DNA from 3 places in the Nocardiopsis sp. LDBS0036 genome. Region 1 is predicted to be linked to each of the others. Evidence: riboswitches for the same ligand, from Rfam matches in the RefSeq annotation. Region 1 holds a riboswitch; each other region holds the start of a gene.
The links. Region 1 has a riboswitch for cobalamin ahead of metE (5-methyltetrahydropteroyltriglutamate--homocysteine S-methyltransferase). Riboswitches for the same ligand answer to the same signal wherever they lie in the genome.

Region 1 (6,263 bases):
ACATGGCCGACCGCGGCAGCATCACCGAGAACCACTTCGACCACGTGCACATCTCGATGTTCTGATCCGGCGGCGCCCGCGACGGACGCCCCATTACCCCGCGCGGGGCGCGACCGCGCGGGGAACGGCGTCACGATTGCGTCACGTGCGGGATGAGTTCCTGCACAACCGACACAAAACAGTGACGATTCACCCTGCTACCCCCGGTCTGACCTGCCCAGGGGACACCACTCACAGCTAGGATGCACACGTCCCGGCCCGGACCGAAGGACGCCTTCGGCTCCGCCCGGCCACCGCCCCCGGTGGCCGGTCCCCCGGTCCACCGCAACCTCCGCACGGAGGCGGGGAACGCCCGCCCACTCCCCCGCCCTCGCCCGCGGGACGGCAGTGGCGACAGGTGCGCCTCCCCCACACGGCCACCGTGCCCCTTCCGGGGCGGCACGGGAAGTCGTGAGAACCCAACGGCGCACACACGCGTCCCAGACAACACGGTCATCACACACGGGCGAGGGGAGCCATGAGCGAAAACGGACCATACAACCAGCCGCCGCAGAACCCATACGGCGGTGGGGACAACAGTGGGGGCCAGCCGCCCTACGGCCCGCACCACGGCGCCCCCTACGGTGACCCCAACACCGGAGGACAGCCGCCCCACGGCGGTCCCTACGGCGACCCCGGCACCGGCGGCCAACCGCCCTACGGCGGCGGCCCCGCGGGTTTCCCCGGCCCCCAGGACCAGCAGATGTACGCGGGCGGCCAGCCGCCCTACGGCGGCGGCCCCGGCGGTCCCGGATATCCCCCTGCGCCGCAGCAGCCCCAGGGCGGCGGCAGCAAGGCGGGCCTGTGGGTCGTGATCGGCGGCGGCGCCGTGATCGTCGTCCTGGTCATCGCCGTTCTGGTCGTGCTCGTCACCAACAACGGCGGACAGCAGACCGTCTCCCCCGAGCCCGAGCCCGCCCCGAGCACGGAGGCGACCACCGGCGGCGGTGAGACGGCCGCGCCCGCCCCCGAGGCGGCCCCCGCGGGCGAGCCCCCCTACGCCGTCCCCGCCGAGCCCTGCGAGGCCTTCACCGACCAGGTGCTCTCCGACTTCCTGATCCAGGACGAGGGCGACAAGTACGTCCAGGACAACAACTCCTACTGCGAGAGCCTGGAAGGCGCCGCCCCGGAGGGCAACCCGGCCGAGAGCTACGCGATGTTCGAGATCAGCTACCAGGTCCCCTACTCCGCAGCCGACTCCGTCGAGGCCGCCACCACCGACTTCCAGTCCGCGGTCCAGGAGCTCCGGGGCGAGGGTGACTACAACACCTTCTACGACGCCGCGAACGTGGAGGAGGACAAGGAGGTGGACCTCGGCGACGAGGCCCACTACGTCCTCACCAAGTACGACTTCCTGGGTGAGGACATCCCCGAGGCCACGCTGGTGATCCGCACCGCCAACCTCAACATCCGGGTCCAGTACCAGATGCACCCGCCCTTCACCGAGGACGCCTCCGCCGAGGACCTGGTCATGCCCGACAACGTCGAGGAGATCATGCTCAACGCCGGCGCCGAGGCGCTGGCCCTGGTCGGCGCCTGAGGGGGCTGACCGGACACGGCACGAGGGGGCCGCGGCGTTCGCCGCGGCCCCCTCCCGTGTTTCAGCCTCCTGGGGACTCCTTGTGGATCGGCCTCAGCTTGCGGGGGCCGGTTCGGGCGCCCACGGGGTTCTGGAGGGGCTGGAGGTGAGACTGCAAGCAGGACTGCGCCGTAGGCGTCCGTTGAGGGTGGTGGCGGGCGACGGTGTGGGCACGAGCCGTCTCACCGGAGGCGCCACTGTGCCTGCTTCAACCCGATTCCCGTTCTCCGGGCGCCCGGACACGGACCGAGGCGAAGCGGAGGTCCACAAAAACACCGCCGGGCTCACGCCAGGTCGGCGCGCACCCGGCGGGCCGCCTCGACCATGTTGCGCAGGGCCTGTTCGGCCTCGGCGTAACCGCGCGTCTTGAGGCCGCAGTCGGGGTTCACCCACAGGTTCCGGGCGTCGATGTGCGCGACCGCCAGCCGCAGCGCCCCCTCGATCTCCTCCACCGAGGGCACCCGCGGGGAGTGGATGTCGTACACGCCCGGGCCGATCCCGCGCCCGTAGCCGCGCTCGCCCAGGTCCCGCACCAGCTCCATGCGCGAGCGGGCGGCCTCCACGCTGGTGACGTCGGCGTCCAGCGCCTCGATGCCGCCGACGATCAGCCCGAACTCCGAGTAGCACATGTGCGTGTGGATGGTCGTGGACGGCGACACCCCCGACGTGGCCAGGCGGAAGGAGCCCACCGCCCAGTCCAGGTACCGCGCCCGGTGCTCCGAGCGCAGCGGCAGCAGTTCGCGCAGGGCCGCCTCGTCCACCTGGATATGGCGGATCCCGGCGCGTTCCAGGTCGGCGACCTCGTCGCGCAAACTCAAGGCCACCTGGCGTGCGGTCTCGCCCAGCGGCTGGTCGGTGCGCACGAACGACCAGGCGAGCATGGTGACCGGACCGGTCAGCATGCCCTTGACCGGCTTGTCGGTGCGCGACTGGGCGTAGGTGGTCCACTCGACCGTCATCGGCTGGGGGCGCGAGACGTCGCCGAACAGGATCGGCGGGCGCACGCACCGCGAACCGTAGGACTGCACCCAGCCGTTCTCGGTGGTGGCGTAGCCCTCCAGCTGCTCGGCGAAGTACTGGACCATGTCGTTGCGCTCGGGCTCGCCGTGCACGAGCACATCCAGTCCGATCTCCTCCTGGAGCGCGACGACCCGGTCGATCTCCTCGCGCAGGACGGCCTTGTAGGCGTCCTCCGCCAGTTCCCCCCTGCGGTGCGCGGCGCGGGCGCGGCGCAGCTCGGCGGTCTGCGGGAAGGACCCGATGGTGGTCGTGGTGAGCGGGGTGTCGGTGGGCCTGCCGCGTTCCCGCGGGCGCTCGTAGGCGTCCGGGCCCAGGGCGTCGAGGCGGGCGCGCACGCGCGCGTCGGTGAAGGCGGGGGGACGGACGCCGCCCCGTCCGGTGTGCTCGGACTCGGCGCCCTCGGACAGCACGCGGCCGAGCAGGGCCGTCTCCTCGGCCTTCTGCCTGGCGAAGGCCAGGGCCCCGCGCAGCTCGGGGGCCAGGGAGGGCTCGGCGTCCAGGTCCAGGGGCACGTGCAGCAGGGAGCAGGAGGTGCTCACGGTCAGCTCGTCGGTGAGGGCGAGCAGGGTACCGAGCGCGGCGACGGCGGCCGGGATGTCGGTGCGCCAGACGTTGCGCCCCTCCACCACGCCCGCGACCAGGCGGGTGGCACCCAGGCCGGAGACCCGCACCAGGTCGTCCACGCCCTCGTCGTCGGTGACCAGGTCCAGGCCGACCGCCTCGACCGCGGAGTCCTTGAGGACGCGCAGGGCGGCGGAGCCGATGGAGCCGAAGTAGGTGGACACCAGCAGGGAGGGGCGGTCGGTGACCGCGCCCAGGTACTGGTAGGCGCGCTCCAGGTGGCCGACGGCGGCGCGGCCCTCGTCGGTGGCCAGGATCGGCTCGTCCAGCTGGACCTCGGTGGCGCCCGCGGCCCGCAGGTCGCCGAGCAGCTGGGCGTAGGCCTCCAGGAGCTGGTCGAGCAGCTGGACGGGTTCCCAGCCCTCGGGGGCGCCGTCGGCGGGCTTGGCCAGCAGCAGGAAGGTGAGCGGACCGACCAGGACCGGGCGGGTGTGGAAACCCGCCTCGGCCGCCTCTCGGAACTCGGCGACGGGCTTGTCGCCCACCAGGCGGGGACGGCTGCCGGGCGAGAGCTCGGGGACCAGGTAGTGGTAGTTCGTGTCGAACCACTTGGTCATCTCCAGCGGCGGGGCGCCCTGTTCGCCGCGGGCGAGCGCGAAGTAGCGGCGCAGTTCCTCCTCGCGGTCCGCCGCCGCGGCGGGAGGGGCGAAGCGGGAGGGGACCAGGTCGAACAGGACCGCGGTGTCCAGCACGTGGTCGTAGTAGGAGAACGTGTTGGAGGGGATGTCGTCGACACCGGCCTCGCGCAGCTGGGCGTAGACGCCCAGGCGCAGCCCGGCGGCGACCTCGTCCAGTTCGCGGGCGGTGGTGCGGCCCCTCCAGTGGGACTCGCAGGCGCGCTTGAGCTCGCGGGCGGGGCCGATGCGCGGGTAGCCGTGCACGGTCGAGCGCACGGAGGGGCGTGGTCCGCCCGGGGCCGCGGACGGCGCGGGGGTCGTGGTCATGAGCTTCTCTCCCTCGTCGAAAGCCGGGTACCGGCCGCGAGGGGAGAAGAGGGGAGGACACGCCGACGGACGCGCCGCGGGCGCGCACCGGACCTGCCACCGCCTCCGGCCCTCCCTCGGGGCGCGGGACCACCGGCGCCGCGGGTGCGTCGCCGGGTGGAGGCAGGTCTTCGGACTCGGGGGCGCGGGCGGTGCCGACACCGCTCCTCCTACTGGCCGCCGCTTCCCGGTGTGCGGTCTCCGCGACCGGCACTACCAGTGCTCATGGCGACGTTCGTTCCCCCATACCGCTGCGGGGCAGTCCCGGACTCGCACCGGGTTCCCTCTTGCGACATGGTTCCGCCCCGCCCGTTCCGGGCCGGACCCGGGACGCGGGGGTGGATCATGTACCTTCCACGGCTGCAAGTATAGGGAGGGCCCCCTTCGCCCCTGTACCCGGCGTGCGGCCCCATGCGCCCGGCCCGGACGGTGAGAACCCCCGTCCTTCGACCGGCGTCACACACGAAGTCAAGCGTTGCGCGGGTGAGCTCCCCTCTGCTCCCCGCGGACGTTCGTCTGAGCGATGAACGTGGAGATTCCCTCGTGAGTAAGCAGTCCCGCCTCGCCATGGCACCGGACCACCCCCTGATCACGGTCGTGGTAGCCCTGGCGGTCCTGGCGGGCATGGTGTTGTTGGCCACCCGCTCCTCCGGGGAGCCCGAGCCCGGGCCGCGGACGCATGGAGCGCCGGTCTCCGAGAGCGAGCCGTCGCCCCCGGCCTCCGGTGAGCCCGACGGGCTCACCGAGGTGGACGCGGCCGCGGTGGCGGGCCTGGAGGAGGCCGAACTGCCCTACGACGGGGAGATCTCCGTCGCGGTGACCTATCCGGTGATCCCCAACGCCGAGCCGCTGGCCGACTTCCTGGAGCGTGAGCTGACCGACGAGGTGCACGCCTTCGAGGCCGCCAGCCCCGGCGCGGTCTCCTTCGAGGCGGGGTGGAACCTGACCGCGGCGCGCGACGGCCTGCTGGGGGTCCGCGTGACCCGGGTGGAGACCGACTCCGAGGGGTCCCGGGAGGGGTACACCACCTACTGGTACGACACCGAGACCGCGGCGCACCACCCCTCCGCCGCACTGGTCGGCGGCCAGGAGCAGCTGGAGGAGCTCAACGGCCTGGTGCGCGGCGCCGTCGGAAGCGGGGAGGGCGGGGAGGGCCCGGCCGACCCCGGCGTCGTCCACCCGATCAGCTCCCTGTACGACTCGGTGGGCTTCAACCCCGACGGCGACCTGGTCGTGGAGTTCGACGCCGGGCAGGTCGCCCCGGCGGAGGAGGGCCGCACGCGCGCGGTGGTCGCCGCCGGTGAGGCCGAGGGCCTGCTGTCCGAACTGGGCCTGCGCGTGCGCGACGCCGCGACCGTGGGCGTGGAGGACTTCTCCATCGCCGCCCCGCCCCAGGCCGACAAGGACGGCCAGGAGGAGGGCGCCGTGCCCGGGCAGGTGCCCGCGGTGGACCCCGAGGTCGACTGCTCCGACCCCGAAACCAAGTGCGTGGCGCTGACCTACGACGACGGGCCCGGCGGGCGCACCCCCGAACTGCTGGACGCCCTCGCCGAGTACGACGCGCGGGCCACGTTCTTCGTCACCGGCAACCCCGTCATGGAGCACCCGCACACGGTGCGGCGCGCCTACGCGGAGGGGCACGAGATCGCCAACCACACCCTGAACCACCCCGACCTGGCCGGTCTGGGCGCGGGAGGGGTGCGCGCGGACCTGGACGTCGTGCAGGCGCTGGTGTACCGCGAGACCGGCTACACCATGAACCTCATGCGCCCGCCCTACGGCTCGACCGACGAGGGCGTGGCCTCGGTGACCGCGGACATGGGCCTGGCCCAGATCCTGTGGAGCGTGGACACCCTCGACTGGAAGGACCGCAAGGCCTCGGTGATCCACGACCGGGTGCTGGAGGGCGCTTCGGACGGGGCGATCATCCTCATGCACGACATCCACGGCACCACCGTCGACGCCTCCCGCACGGCCATCCGGGAACTGGACGAGCAGGGGTACACCATGGTCACGGTGTC
Region 2 (6,263 bases), 960 kb from region 1:
TCGTCGGCGCGTCCGGAACCCGGGTCACCGGGGCGGGCCGCGTGTGGACCCCCAGGTGGGTGAAGCCGTGACCGTGCACTTCGTGGGCGCGGGGCCCGGAGCCGCCGACCTGCTGACCGTGCGCGCCACACGCATGCTCGCCGGGGCCGACGTGGTCCTCTACCCCGGCACCTACCTGGACCCGCAGGTCCTGACGCACTGCGCGCCCGGCGCCGAACTGGTGGACACCCAGGGCCTGGACCTGGACCGCATCACCGACCACCTGGTCCGCGCGCACACGGCGGGCCGCGACGTCGTACGGCTCACCTCCGGCGACCCGTCGCTGTACTCGGCGCTGGCCGAGCAGACCCGCAGGCTCGACGCGCACGGCGTTCCGTGGGACGTCACGCCCGGGGTGCCCGCGTACGCGGCCGCCTCGGCGCTGGCGGGACGGGAGCTGACCGTGCCGCTGGTGGCCCAGTCGGTGGTGCTGACCCGCACGCGGGCCCGCTCGACCGCCATGCCCGGGACCGAGTCGCTGGCCGCGTTCGCCGCGACCCGGGCCACGCTGGTGCTGCACCTGGCGATCCGGCGGGTGCGCGAGCTGATGGCCGAGATCGAACCCGAGTACGGCGGCGACTGCCCGGTGGTCGTGGTGTACCGGGCCAGCCAGCCGGGCGAGGCGGTGCTGCGCGGCACGGTCTCCACCGTCGCCGACGCGGTGGAGGAGGCCGGGTTCCGGCAGGCGGCGGTGATCCTGGTGGGGCGGGCGCTCGATCCCGGGGCGGGCGGTGAGTCCTACCTCTACGACCCGGCCCGGCCGCGGGCCAGCGGGTAGGGAGGGCCCCGAAGGGGTTCCGGAGGCTCCGCGGGCGGGTTCGCGTGGAGGGAGGGGCGTGCGTGGGGGTCGAGGGCTCCCGTGCCTCCGGCGCCTGGGCGCGAAGCAGCGCAGCGGAGGGTCAGGGCAGCACCGCCAGACACCACTGGGTGACCGTGCGGGCGGGCGTCCAGCCGGTGAACCCGCCGATGGGCGCGGTGGTCTCGACGGCGATCCGGGTCAGCTCGCCCCCGTGGCGCCGGTGGGCGTCGGCGAGCAGGTGCTCGGTCTCCAGCGTCACCCCGTGCACCACGATCCGCCCTCCCGGCCGCAGCGCCCCCAGGCAGGCGTCGAGCACGCCCGGCCGGGTCGCGCCGCCGCCGACGAACACCGCGTCGGGCGCGGGCAGCCCGGCCAGCGCGTCCGGCGCGCGGCCGGTGACCACGTCCAGGCCGGGAACGCCGAGGCGGCCCGCGTTGCGGCCGATCCGCGCGGCCCGTTCGGGGTGGGCCTCCACCGCCGTGGCGGTGCAGGAGGGGTGGGCGCGCATCCACTCGATGCTCACCGAGCCCGCGCCAGCGCCCACGTCCCACAGGTGCTGGCCCGGCGAGGGGGCCAGGCGGGCCAGCGCCGAGGCGCGCAGGTCGCGCTTGGTGAGCTGCCCGTCGTGTTCGAAGGCGTCGTCGGGCAGCCCCGCGACCAGGCCGTGGCCGGGCGGGCCCAGGAGTTCCAGGGCCAGCACGTGCAGCGGGGGCACCGTGCCGGGAGGTGACGCGAGCCAGTGGTCGGCGGTGGTCTCCAGGCGCGACTCGGAGTCCGCGCCCAGGTCGCCCAGCACGGTCATCCGGCTGGCGCCGTAGCCCGCGCCGACCAGCAGGGCGGCGACCGCGGCGGGGGTGGCGCCGTCGGAGGAGAGCACCAGGACGCGGTGGCCGGGGGCGAGCTGGCGCAGCAGCAGGCGGGGGTCGCGGCCGACCAGGCCCACCACCGCGCAGCGTTCGGCGGGCCAGCCCATGCGGGCGCGGGCCAGGGCGACCGAGGAGACGGCGGGTTCCACCCGCACGGCGTCCGCGCCCAGCAGGTCGATCAGGGTGGTGGCGATGCCGGACACCAGGGGGTCGCCGGAGGCCAGCGCCACGGTGGAGGGGCCGTCAGGGGAGGCGCTGTCGGCGGAAGCTGGGTCGGCGGAGGCGGCGTCGAGCGAGGCCAGCAGAGGCGGCAGGCCCTCGCGCAGGGGTGAGGGCCAGGCCAGGCGGCGCTGCCGGGGCCGGTCGGGGAGCATCGCCAGGTGCCTGCGCCCGCCGAGCACCGTGTCGGCGGCCAGGACGAGCGCGCGCAGCCGCTCGGGCAGGCCGGGCCAGCCGTCCGCGCCGATGCCGACGACGGTGATCCGGCGCCCGGTGGGCGGGGAGACCCCGTCCTCCCGCGCAGCGGCACGGTGGGTGACGGAAGCAGGCTCCGCGCCGCAGGCGTCCGTTGAGGGTGCACCACTCCCCCGCGCAGCGGCATCCGGGCGGTGGTGGGTGACGGGAGGGCGGCTGTCGTCCTTCATTCCTCGGACGCTATCGTGGCGGCAGGCATGAGGTGCCCCAACGGCCCAGCCATCGGAAACGGTGGGGACGGCCGGCGGGGAGAATCTGGGAAGCCCGGTGAGACTCCGGCACAGGCCCGCTGCGGTGAACCGAGCCTTCCGTCCAGGAAGGACCCGGCAAGTCCGAAGACCGGCCTCGCGCCCGTCCCTTACCGATGGCGACATGAGCGGGAGCCTCTACATGCCATTGCGGTCACCGCACTACCCCTTTTCCGCAATCGTCGGCTGCGACGCCGAGCAACTCGACGACCTGGGCCTGTCCCTCGTCCTCACCAGCGTCTCGCCGGAGATCGGCGGCGTCCTGGTGCGCGGCGAGAAGGGCACCGCCAAGTCCACCGCGGTCCGGGCCCTGGCCTCCCTCCTGCCGCCCGTCGACGTCTACCAGGGCGACCGGTTCTCCGTGGACCCCGCCGACCCGGCGCAGCACTCCCCCGACGGGCCCTTCGGGTCCGGCACGGCCGTGGAGAGCCGCCCGGTGCGCCTGGTCGAACTGCCCGTCGGCGCCACCGAGGACCGCGTCCTGGGCTCCCTGCACCTGGAACAGGCCCTCACCCACGGCAGGGTCGCCTACGAACCCGGCCTGCTGGCCCGGGCCCACCGCGGCATCCTCTACGTCGACGAGGTCAACCTCCTGCACGACCACCTGGTCGACCTGCTGCTGGACGCCGCCGCGACCGGCCGGGTCACCGTGGAGCGCGACGGGTTCTCCGTGGAGCACGCGGCCCGGTTCCTGCTCATCGGCACCATGAACCCCGAGGAGGGCGAGCTGCGCCCGCAGCTCCTGGACCGGTTCGGACTCACCGTCGAGGTCGCCGCGCCGTCCGAGCCCGCGATCCGCGCCGAGGTGGTGCGCAGGCGCATGTCCCACGACGCCGACCCCGCCGCCTTCGCCGGGCGCTACCACGGGGCCGAGAAGGCGCTGGCCGAACGCATCGCGGCGGCCCGGGAGGCACTGGGCCGGGTGCGCCTGTCCGAGGCCGCGCTGCTGAAGATCGCCGAGGTGTGCGCCGCCTACGACGTGGACGGCCTGCGCGCCGACATCGTGACCGCGCGCACGGCGATGGCGCACGCGGCCTGGTCGGGCCGAACCTCGGTCACCCGGGCCGACATCCGCCGCGCAGCCACGCTCGCCCTGCCGCACCGGCGCCGACGCAACCCCTTCGACGCGCCGGGACTCGACGAGGAGCTCCTGGACCGGATCCTGGGCGACGAGGAACCGCCGCCCGACCCCCCGGAGCCGCCGGGCCCGCAGGGGACCGACGACGGCGACGATTCCGAAACCCCGTCAGACACACAGGACCCACAGGATCCCTCCGACAACGCCAGTCCCCCGGACAACGCCGGGGACACCGGGGAAGCCGAGACCTCCGGCGGCGAACAGCCCGACCCGGAGCGCTCCCCCGCCTCAGCCGAGCACGCGCCCGAGGATGCCGAGGGCGACTCCCCCGAACCCCGCCCCTCCGGCGCCTCCCCGACCACCGCCAGGGCCGCCGCCCCCTACCGGACCCGGCTGCTCACCGTGCGGGGCTCCGGCGAGGGCGCCGACGGCAGGCGCAGCCGGGCCGTCGGCACGCGGGGCCGGCGGATCGGCGCCGCCGAGCCCGGCCGGGGTGCGGGCAGCGCGGTCCACCTGGTGGAGACCGTGCGGGCCGCCGCGCTGCGGCCCCAGGGCGGCGGCCGACTGCGGCTGCGCCCCCGCGACCTGCGCGTCGCGGTCCGCGAGGGTCAGGAGACCAACCTGGTGCTGTTCTGCGTGGACGCCTCCGGCTCCATGGCGGCGCGCAGGCGTATGACCGAGGTCAAGACCGCGATCCTGTCCCTGCTCCTGGACGCCTACCGGCGCCGCGACAAGGTCGGCCTGGTCACCTTCCGGGGACGCGAGGCCGAACTCACGCTGCCGCCGACCCGTTCGGTGGACGTGGCCGCGGCCCGCCTCGACGACCTGCCCGCCGGGGGGCGCACCCCGCTGGCCGAGGGCCTGGAGGAGGCGGCCCGCGTCCTGCGCCGCGAGCGGCTGCGGGACCCGAGGCTGCGTCCGCTCCTGGTCGTGGTCACCGACGGCCGGGCCACCGGCGGCAAGGGGGCGGTGGGCCGCGCGATGGCCGCCGCCGACCACGTCGCCGGACTGGGCGTGACCACCGTCGTGGTGGACGGGGAGTCCGGGCCGCTGCGCCTGGGCCTGGCCGCCTCCCTGGCCGCCCGCCTGGGCGCCGACCACATGCCCGTCAGCGAGGTCAGCGCCGACGCGCTGGGCACCGCCGTACGAGAGAGGGCCGCCTGATGCCCAAGGGACAGCCGCTCGTCGTCCCCGACGACGGGCTCACCACGCGCCAGCGCCGCAACCAGCCCGTGTTCGCCGTGCACACCGGTGACGGCAAGGGCAAGTCGACCGCCGCGTTCGGCCTCGCGCTGCGCGGCTGGAACCAGGGCTGGCGGATCGGGGTGTTCCAGTTCGTCAAGTCGGCGAAGTGGCGCATCGGCGAGCAGACCGTGCTGGAACGCCTGGGTGAGCTGCACGAGCAGACCGGCGAGGGCGGTCCGGTCGAGTGGCACAAGATGGGTTCGGGCTGGTCGTGGAGCCGTCGCAAGGGCGACGCCGAGGACCACGCGGCGGACGCCGCCGAGGGCTGGGCGGAGATCAGGCGAAGGCTCGCCGACCAGACGCACGACCTGCTCATCCTGGACGAGTTCACCTACCCGCTCAACTGGGGCTGGGTCGACGTCGAGGACGTCCTGGCCGCCCTGCGGGACCGCCCCGGCCGCCAGCACGTGGTGATCACCGGCCGCCGCGCCGACCCGCGGCTGCTGGAGGCCGCCGACCTGGTCACCGAGATGACCAAGGTCAAGCACCCCATGGACGCCGGGCGCAAGGGGCAGCGGGGCATCGAGTGGTGACCTCCCGGGGCACCTCGGAGGGTTCGCGAAGCCGGACGGCCGGGCCCGCGGAGGCCGCCGGGGAGTACGCGGGAACCGGAGAAGCGGGGGCCGGACCGACGCCGTCGGCCCGGCCGACAGGGCTGCTCCGGCCGACACCGCGTGCACGGCCGACGGCGCTGCCCCGGCTGATGATCGCCGCGCCCATGACCGGGCAGGGCAAGACCACGGTCGCGACCGGGCTGATGGCGGCGCTGCGCGACGCCGGGTACGCGGTGAGCGGCCACAAGGTGGGCCCCGACTACATCGATCCCGGCTACCACGCCCTGGCCACCGGGCGTCCGGGCCGCAACCTCGACCCGCACCTGGTCGGCGTGGAGCGGATGGCGCCGCTGCTGCTGCACGGGGCGCGCGGCGCGGACGTCGCCGTCATCGAGGGTGTGATGGGCCTGCACGACGGGCGGCTGGGCACGGACGGGTTCGCCTCGTCCGCGCACGTCGCGGCCCTGACGCGGACACCGGTGGTGCTGGTGGTGGACGTGTCGCGGATGTCGCGTTCGGTGGGCGCGCTGGTGGCGGGGATGGCCGCCTACGACCCGGCGGTCGAGGTGGTCGGGGTGATCCTCAACCAGGCGGGTTCGGTGCGCAACGTCGCCGAGATCACCCGGGCCACGCACCTGCCCGTCCTCGGCGTGGTCCACCGCGACGAGCGGCTCGCCAGCCCGTCCCGGCACCTGGGACTGGTTCCGGCGTCGGAGCGGGCGGAGTCGGCGCGCGTGGTCGAACGGCTTGGGGAGCACGTCGCGCGCCAGGTGGACCTGGACGCGCTGCTCGCGGTGGCCCGTTCCGCGCCCGCGCTGGACGCCCGGTCCTGGGATCCGGCACTGGCACTGGGAACACCCGCTCCGGGGTCCCTGCCCGAGGACCCGGCACAGGCGCGGGAGACATCGGTTCCCGGTACTCCGCTCGAAGGTCGGACACGGGCATGGGAAAACTCGGGTC
Region 3 (6,263 bases), 960 kb from region 1:
TCCAAGGCTGCGGAACCCACCGCTCCGCGTGGGGGGGGGAGCCGTCGCCCCCCATGAGGTCTACGGAGCTCCCACGACGTCCTCGGGGCGCAGGGTCTGCAGCTCCGCCACCCCGGGGACCTCCCCCGCCAGGGCCGCCGTCTCGATCCGCCGCGACTGGCGGATCACGCTCTCCTCGAACAGCTTGCGGACCTCGCGCCCGTTGCCGTCCCCGAACACCCCGGCCCGCTCGACCACCAGCGCGCCCAGCGCCCCGCGCGTCTCCTCGGACACCAGGAAGTCGCTGCCCTCGGCCATCCCGACGAAGATCCGCACCAGCTCGTCCGCGTCGTAGGGGGCGAACTCCACCGTCCCGGAGAACCGCGACTCCAGCCCCGGGTTGCTCGCCATGAACTCGCGCATCTCCCCGGTGTAACCGGCGGCGATCACCACCACCTCGTCGCGGTGGTCCTCCATCAGCTTCAGGAGCGTGTCGACGGCCTCCTGGCCGAAGTCGGAGCCGCTGCCGCCCGGCCGGGCGAGCGCGTACGCCTCGTCGATGAACAGCACGCCTCCGCGCGCCCGGTCGAACACGTCACGCGTGCGCTGGGCGGTGTGGCCCACGTACGAGCCCACCAGGTCCGCCCGGCTGGCCTCCACCACCTGCCCCTGGGCGAGCACCCCCAGGGCCGCCAGCAGTTCCCCGTAGACCCGCGCGACCGTGGTCTTGCCCGTTCCCGGAGGCCCGGCGAAGACCAGGTGTCGCGAGGGCAGCGGGGCCTCCAGCCCGGCCGCCTGCCGCCGGCGTCCGGCCGAGATCAGGTTCACCAGGTCGGCCACCTCCCGCTTCACCGCCGCCAGGCCCACCATGGCGTCCAGGCGGCGCATCAGCTCCTCGACCTGACCGGCGTCCCTGGGCCCCTCCGCGACCCTGGCGGAGAGCCCGCCGTCCACGACGTCGGCGAGGTCCTCCGGCAGGATCAGTGACAGGTCCCGCGCCGAACCGAAGTCGCCGTCGACGATCCGGGTCGCCTGGGTCTGGACGGTCTCCTCGAACACGCGGCGCGCCTCGCGCCCGTTGCCGAAGGTCTCGTCGCGCTTCTGCGCCTGGAAGTGCCGGATGAGCAGCTCCCGGGTGCCCTCCCCCAGCGTGTAGCCCTGCCTGTCCGCCATCCCCGTGAAGATGGTCGTGAGCTGTTCGGGCGAGTAGTTCTCGAACTCGACGGTGCGGGCGACCCTCGACCGCAGCCCGGGGTTGGCGTCGAGGAAGCCGCGCATCTCGCTGGAGTACCCGGCGAAGATGACGACGACCTCCTCGCGCAGGTCCTCCATGAGTTTGATGAGGGTGTCGATGGCCTCCTGGCCGAAGTCCGATCCGCTGCCGAACTTGCGGGACAGCGCGTACGCCTCGTCGACGAACAGCACACCGCCCCGGGCCCGCTCGACCACCTCGGTGACCTTGGTGCTGGTGCCGCCCAGGTGCTCGGCCACGAGGTCGGGGCGGGCGGCCTCCACGAACTGGCCGCTCCCCAGCACGCCCAGGGAGCGCAGGATCCGCCCGTAGAGCCGGGCCACGGTGGTCTTGCCGGTTCCGGGCGGCCCGGAGAAGACGAGGTGGCGGCTGACGTTGAGCGCGGGCAGCCCCGCCGCCGCACGCTTGACGCTGACCTGCTGGAAGTTGACGAGGGCGCGGACCTCCTTCTTCACCCCGTCCAGGCCCACCATGGCGTCCAGTTCGGCCAGCAGTTCCTCCAGCGGCCGCACCTCCCCCTCGGGCGCGTCCGGCACGGCCGCGCCGCCGCTGCCGGTCGCGGCCCGCGCCTGGACCCGGTCACCGCCCCCGTTCCCGGTGATCTCGGTGTCCTCGGTCTGCACGGTGGCGGTGTCCTCGGCGTCCACCCCCTCAGCGGCGTTGCCGGAGACCGTGCACCCCACCAGGCGCACCCGGCTGGTGCCGTACACGGCCAGCCCGGAGCCGTCCCCGTCACGGACCACGGTGTCCTCCAACGTGACCACGGCCCCGTTCTCCACGCCGACTCCGGCCGACGCGCACCCGCTCACCGTCGACGAGCGCAGGACCAGGCGCGACTCGCCCCCCGCGTAGACACCGTGCAGGGAACAGTCCGAGATCTGGATCCCGTCGACCTCGACCTCGGACCCTTCGTTGACGGTCAGCGCGTTGAGTCTGCTGTTGGTGACCGTCGCCGTGCTGACCGTGACCGTGCTGTCCTGCCTGACGAGGAGGCCGCCCTCGACGTCGTCCCCGGTCAGATCGGTCAGGCTTCCCCGCGCGTCGACGATGTGCACCATCGTCGGCGACTTCGAGGCGCGCAACCCGGTGACCTCGAACCTCCCCTTCTGCGCGGCGAACACGCTCCACTTCTCCCGTGCCTCCTGGGGGCTGTCACGCAGCTCGACGTCGGAGAGCGTCGTCCGGCACTCCTCGACGTAGACCCCGTTCCCATCGACACGGGCCAGGGACAGCCCCTCACCGCTGACCCTGGCCCCCTCCCCGTGGAGGCCTGTCCGGGCAACGTCCTCGATGACCAGGTCCCGGACGGTCAACGCGCCCCCGACGGTCGCCAGGGCGCTGGCCCTGGCGTTGGTGATGCGGCCGTGGGTGATGGTCAGCTCGGAGTCGTCCCAGGCGTACACGGAGTCGCCTCCGGCACGGCCGCCGTCCACCCTGAGGCGGTGGAACTCCGCCCTGGAGCGCCCGGTCACCCGTACCGGCCAGCCCCGGTCCCCGGTGATCGTCAGGTTGGTGAACTTCGGAGCGGCGGAGTCCCGCACGTGGACCGCCTGGGTCCTCTCCCCTCCGCAGTCGGTCAGGACGCAGTCGGTGACCGTGGGCGAGGCCTTGGAGATGTGCAGGGTGTGCCATGTGTCGTGGCCCCCGGTGAAGGTGGTCCGGCGGATCTCGGGGGAGCCCGGGCCCTCGACGACGAGCACGGCGTCGGTGAAACGGCAGCCGTCCACCTTGCCCGTGGAGCCGTCCATGTAGAGTCCGCCGCCCGCGAACCCGCAGTTGGTGAACTCGGCTTCGGTGTTCTTCACGTTCACTTGCGTACTCGCGGAGAAGACGCAGTCGACGGCCTTCAGGAAGGCTTCGGGGTGCACGTACACGGGCGGGTACTCGGCCGATGCGTTGCGCACGTGCACACCGTGCAGTTCCAGCCGCCCCTTGTGCACGTTGAACACGTTCGTGTCGCCCGCCGAGACCGTCACGGTGCCGGGGCCCTGGAGGGGCACCACGATGACGTGCCGGTTCACACCGATCACCTGGGGTTCGGCGTAGTGGCCCGGCTCGACGTGCAGGTACAGGTCACTTCCCGCGTACATCGGGGCCCGCAGCGCCGCGTCCAGACTGGGGAAGGCGTAGGGGTCGGTCTGCGAGATTCGGACCGTGTACATCCATCGGCTCCCGGGGGGTGAGGGCACGGCGGCGCGGACCGTGCGAGGAATACGCGGTACGTACCGTATCGGCCGGTTGTGTCGTGCGGTGCCGGCCGCGCTCTCCCGCCCGCGACTGGCCGCCTCCGGCCACGCCGGGACCATGCCGGGGCCACGCCGGGACCGCGACGGGGGAAGGCCCCCGGACCTGGCCCGGGAGGGGAACGGTACCCTCGTCGAGCCAGTCGAACTCCACCTCGTGGGGCAGGGAACCCGGTGCGAATCCGGGGCTGACGCGCAGCGGTGAGGGTGACGGGCGGGCACGCCCCGGGGACGCGGTTCCCCGGGACAGCCACTGGAGCGCACGCTCCGGGAAGGCGCTCCGCACCGGTCGATCCCGAGTCCGAAGACCTGCTGGCGCTGGCGGTGACGGGCCGCCAGGTCAACCGAGGACCCCGCGAACGGGTCCCTGACCAGAAGGACGCGCATGTCCCCGATGGGCTCCCCATCCCCATCCCCCACCGTCCGCGCCCGGCGCGACCGCTGCCCGGGCGCCCTGCGGCCCTGGCCCGCCGACGACGGGCTGCTGGTCCGGCTCCGGCTCGTCGGCGGCAGGCTCCCCGTCCGTTCGCTGCGCGCCCTGGCCGCCGTGGCCCGGGAGTACGGCGACGGCCGGATCCACGTCACCGGGCGGGCCAACCTGCAACTGCGCGCCCTGCCCGGAAGCGGGGGGCGGCTGTCCCCCGAGGTGCTCCGGGCCCTGGAGGGCACCGGCCTGCTGCCCTCGCCCTCCCACGAGCTGGTCCGCAACATCATGGTCTCCCCCCGCACGGGGCTCGGGGCTGGAAGAGCGGACCTGCGGCCCGTGGCCGCCGAGCTGGACGGGCTGCTGTGCGCCGAACCGCGCCGCGCCGCCCTGCCCGGCCGATTCCTCTTCGTCCTGGACGACGGAAGCGGCGACCTGCTGGAGCGCTCCTGCGACCTGGGGGCGGTCGCCCTCGACGCGCGTACCGCCCAGCTCAGGGTCGGGGAGCACTGGGGCCCGCTGACACCGCTGGAGGAGGCCCCGGCCGCGCTCGTGCGCCTCGCCGACCGGTTCCTGGAGCTGCGCGGGGACGGCCCCGACGCCCCCTGGCACGTGGCCGAACTCCCCTCGCCCCTGATCGACCCGGCGCCGCCCGCCCCGGGGCTGCCCGAGCCCGCGCCACCGCTGCCGCACGGCCCGGTGCCCGGGATCGGACGGCACGTCCCCGTGCCCGAGGAGGGCCTGGACCGGACCGCCGCCGACGCGCTCGCCGCCGAAGCCGTCGAGGCCGGATCCGGCGAACTCGTCGTCACGCCGTGGCGCGCCGTCCTCGTCCCCGCAGGACACGGGACCGCGTCCGGGCGGCACAGGCTCGCCCCCGAGGAACACGGACCCGGCCCCGACAGGCCGGTCCCGGCTGACAAGCACATTCCCGGACAGCCCGACCACGTCCCCGGGGAGGCGCGGTGACCTCCCCGAGAAGACCGAACCGGCACTACGAGTACGTCGACGACGGGCCCGCCATCTACGCCGACTCCTTCGCCACCATCCGGCGCGAGGCCCGGCTCGACCACCTGCCCGCCAACGCCGAGCGGCTCGCCGTGCGGATGATCCACGGCACCGGCCAGGTCGACCTCGCCGACGACCTCGTCGTCCACCCCGACCTGGTCCCCGCGGCGCGCGCCGCCCTCCGGGCCGGTGCGCCGATCCTGTGCGACGCGCGCATGGTGGCCTCCGGCGTGACCGCGAGCCGCCTGCCCAGCGACAACGAGGTGCTCTGCCTCCTGGGTGACGAGCGGGTGCCCGGCCTGGCCCGGGAGTGGGGCACCACCCGCACGGCCGCCGCGGTGTCGCTGTGGGAGCCGCTGCTCGACGGCGCCGTGGTCGCCGTCGGCAACGCGCCCACCGCCCTGTTCCACCTGCTGGAGATGCTGATCGACGGCGCTCCGCGCCCCGCCGCGATCGTCGGCTGCCCGGTCGGCTTCATCGGCGCGGCCGAGTCCAAGCAGGCGTTGACCGAGCTGCGCGACCGGCACGGCCTCGACGTCCCCTACGTGACCGCGCGCGGCCGTCGCGGGGGTTCGGCGATGGCCTCCTCGGCCCTCAACGCACTCGCCAAGGAGGAAGAGTGACCGGCCGTTTCCACGGCGTCGGCGTCGGCCCGGGCGACCCCGAGCTGATCACCCTCAAGGCGGCCAGGCTCATCGCCGCGGCCGACGTCGTCGCCTACCACGCGGGTGTGGGCAAGGAGTCCAACGCCCGCCGCATCGCCGACGCGCTGATCCCGGACGGGGTGGTCGAGGAGCGGTTGACCTATCCGGTGACCACCGGGGCGACCGACCACCCGGGCGGCTACGCGGGGGCGCTGGCCGACTTCTACGAGGAGTCCGCCGCCCGGCTGGCCGCCCACCTGGACGCCGGGCGCGACGTCGTCCTGCTCTCCGAGGGCGATCCGCTGTTCTACGGGTCGTACATGTACATGCACGACCGGCTGTCCGAGCGCTACCCCACCGAGATCGTGCCGGGCGTCCCGGCGTTCGCCGCCGCCACGGCCGCCGCGGCCGCCCCGCTGGCCCGGCAGACCGACGTGCTCACCGTGCTGCCCGGCACCCTGCCCGAACCGGAACTGGCCCGCCGCCTGGCCGACACCGACGCGGCCGTGGTCATGAAACTGGGCCGGACCTTCCCGGCCGTGCGCCGCGCCCTGGCCGCGGCCGGGCGGCTGGAACACGCGGTGTACGTGGAGCGGGCCTCGATGGGCGGGGAGCGGCGGCTGCCGGTGGCCGAGGTGGACCCGGCGACGGTGCCCTACTTCTCCCTGGTGCTGGTGACCGGGGACAGCCGCAACGGGCCGCGCTCCCGCAAG

Region 2: it holds a riboswitch for cobalamin, as region 1 does, so the genes downstream of both, UIS43_RS01810 (VWA domain-containing protein) here and metE (5-methyltetrahydropteroyltriglutamate--homocysteine S-methyltransferase) in region 1, are expected to answer to the same signal.
Region 3: it holds a riboswitch for cobalamin, as region 1 does, so the genes downstream of both, UIS43_RS01835 (nitrite reductase) here and metE (5-methyltetrahydropteroyltriglutamate--homocysteine S-methyltransferase) in region 1, are expected to answer to the same signal.

What each region holds. Positions count from the first base shown of each region.
Region 1 covers NZ_CP141103.1:6,061,401-6,067,663, reverse strand. Annotated here, with positions in the region: gene UIS43_RS25785 (coiled-coil domain-containing protein) at 1-65, shown strand, start outside; gene UIS43_RS25780 (hypothetical protein) at 518-1,579, shown strand; gene metE (5-methyltetrahydropteroyltriglutamate--homocysteine S-methyltransferase) at 1,903-4,203, opposite strand; cobalamin riboswitch at 4,368-4,531, opposite strand; gene UIS43_RS25770 (polysaccharide deacetylase family protein) at 4,810-6,263, shown strand, end outside.
Region 2 covers NZ_CP141103.1:469,120-475,382, reverse strand. Annotated here, with positions in the region: gene UIS43_RS01825 (precorrin-2 C(20)-methyltransferase) at 1-71, shown strand, start outside; gene cobM (precorrin-4 C(11)-methyltransferase) at 56-817, shown strand; gene cbiE (precorrin-6y C5,15-methyltransferase (decarboxylating) subunit CbiE) at 939-2,348, opposite strand; cobalamin riboswitch at 2,397-2,541, shown strand; gene UIS43_RS01810 (VWA domain-containing protein) at 2,575-4,668, shown strand; gene cobO (cob(I)yrinic acid a,c-diamide adenosyltransferase) at 4,668-5,282, shown strand; gene UIS43_RS01800 (cobyrinate a,c-diamide synthase) at 5,453-6,263, shown strand, end outside.
Region 3 covers NZ_CP141103.1:476,164-482,426, reverse strand. Annotated here, with positions in the region: gene UIS43_RS01840 (AAA family ATPase) at 61-3,393, opposite strand; cobalamin riboswitch at 3,598-3,806, shown strand; gene UIS43_RS01835 (nitrite reductase) at 3,860-4,867, shown strand; gene UIS43_RS01830 (precorrin-8X methylmutase) at 4,864-5,529, shown strand; gene UIS43_RS01825 (precorrin-2 C(20)-methyltransferase) at 5,526-6,263, shown strand, end outside.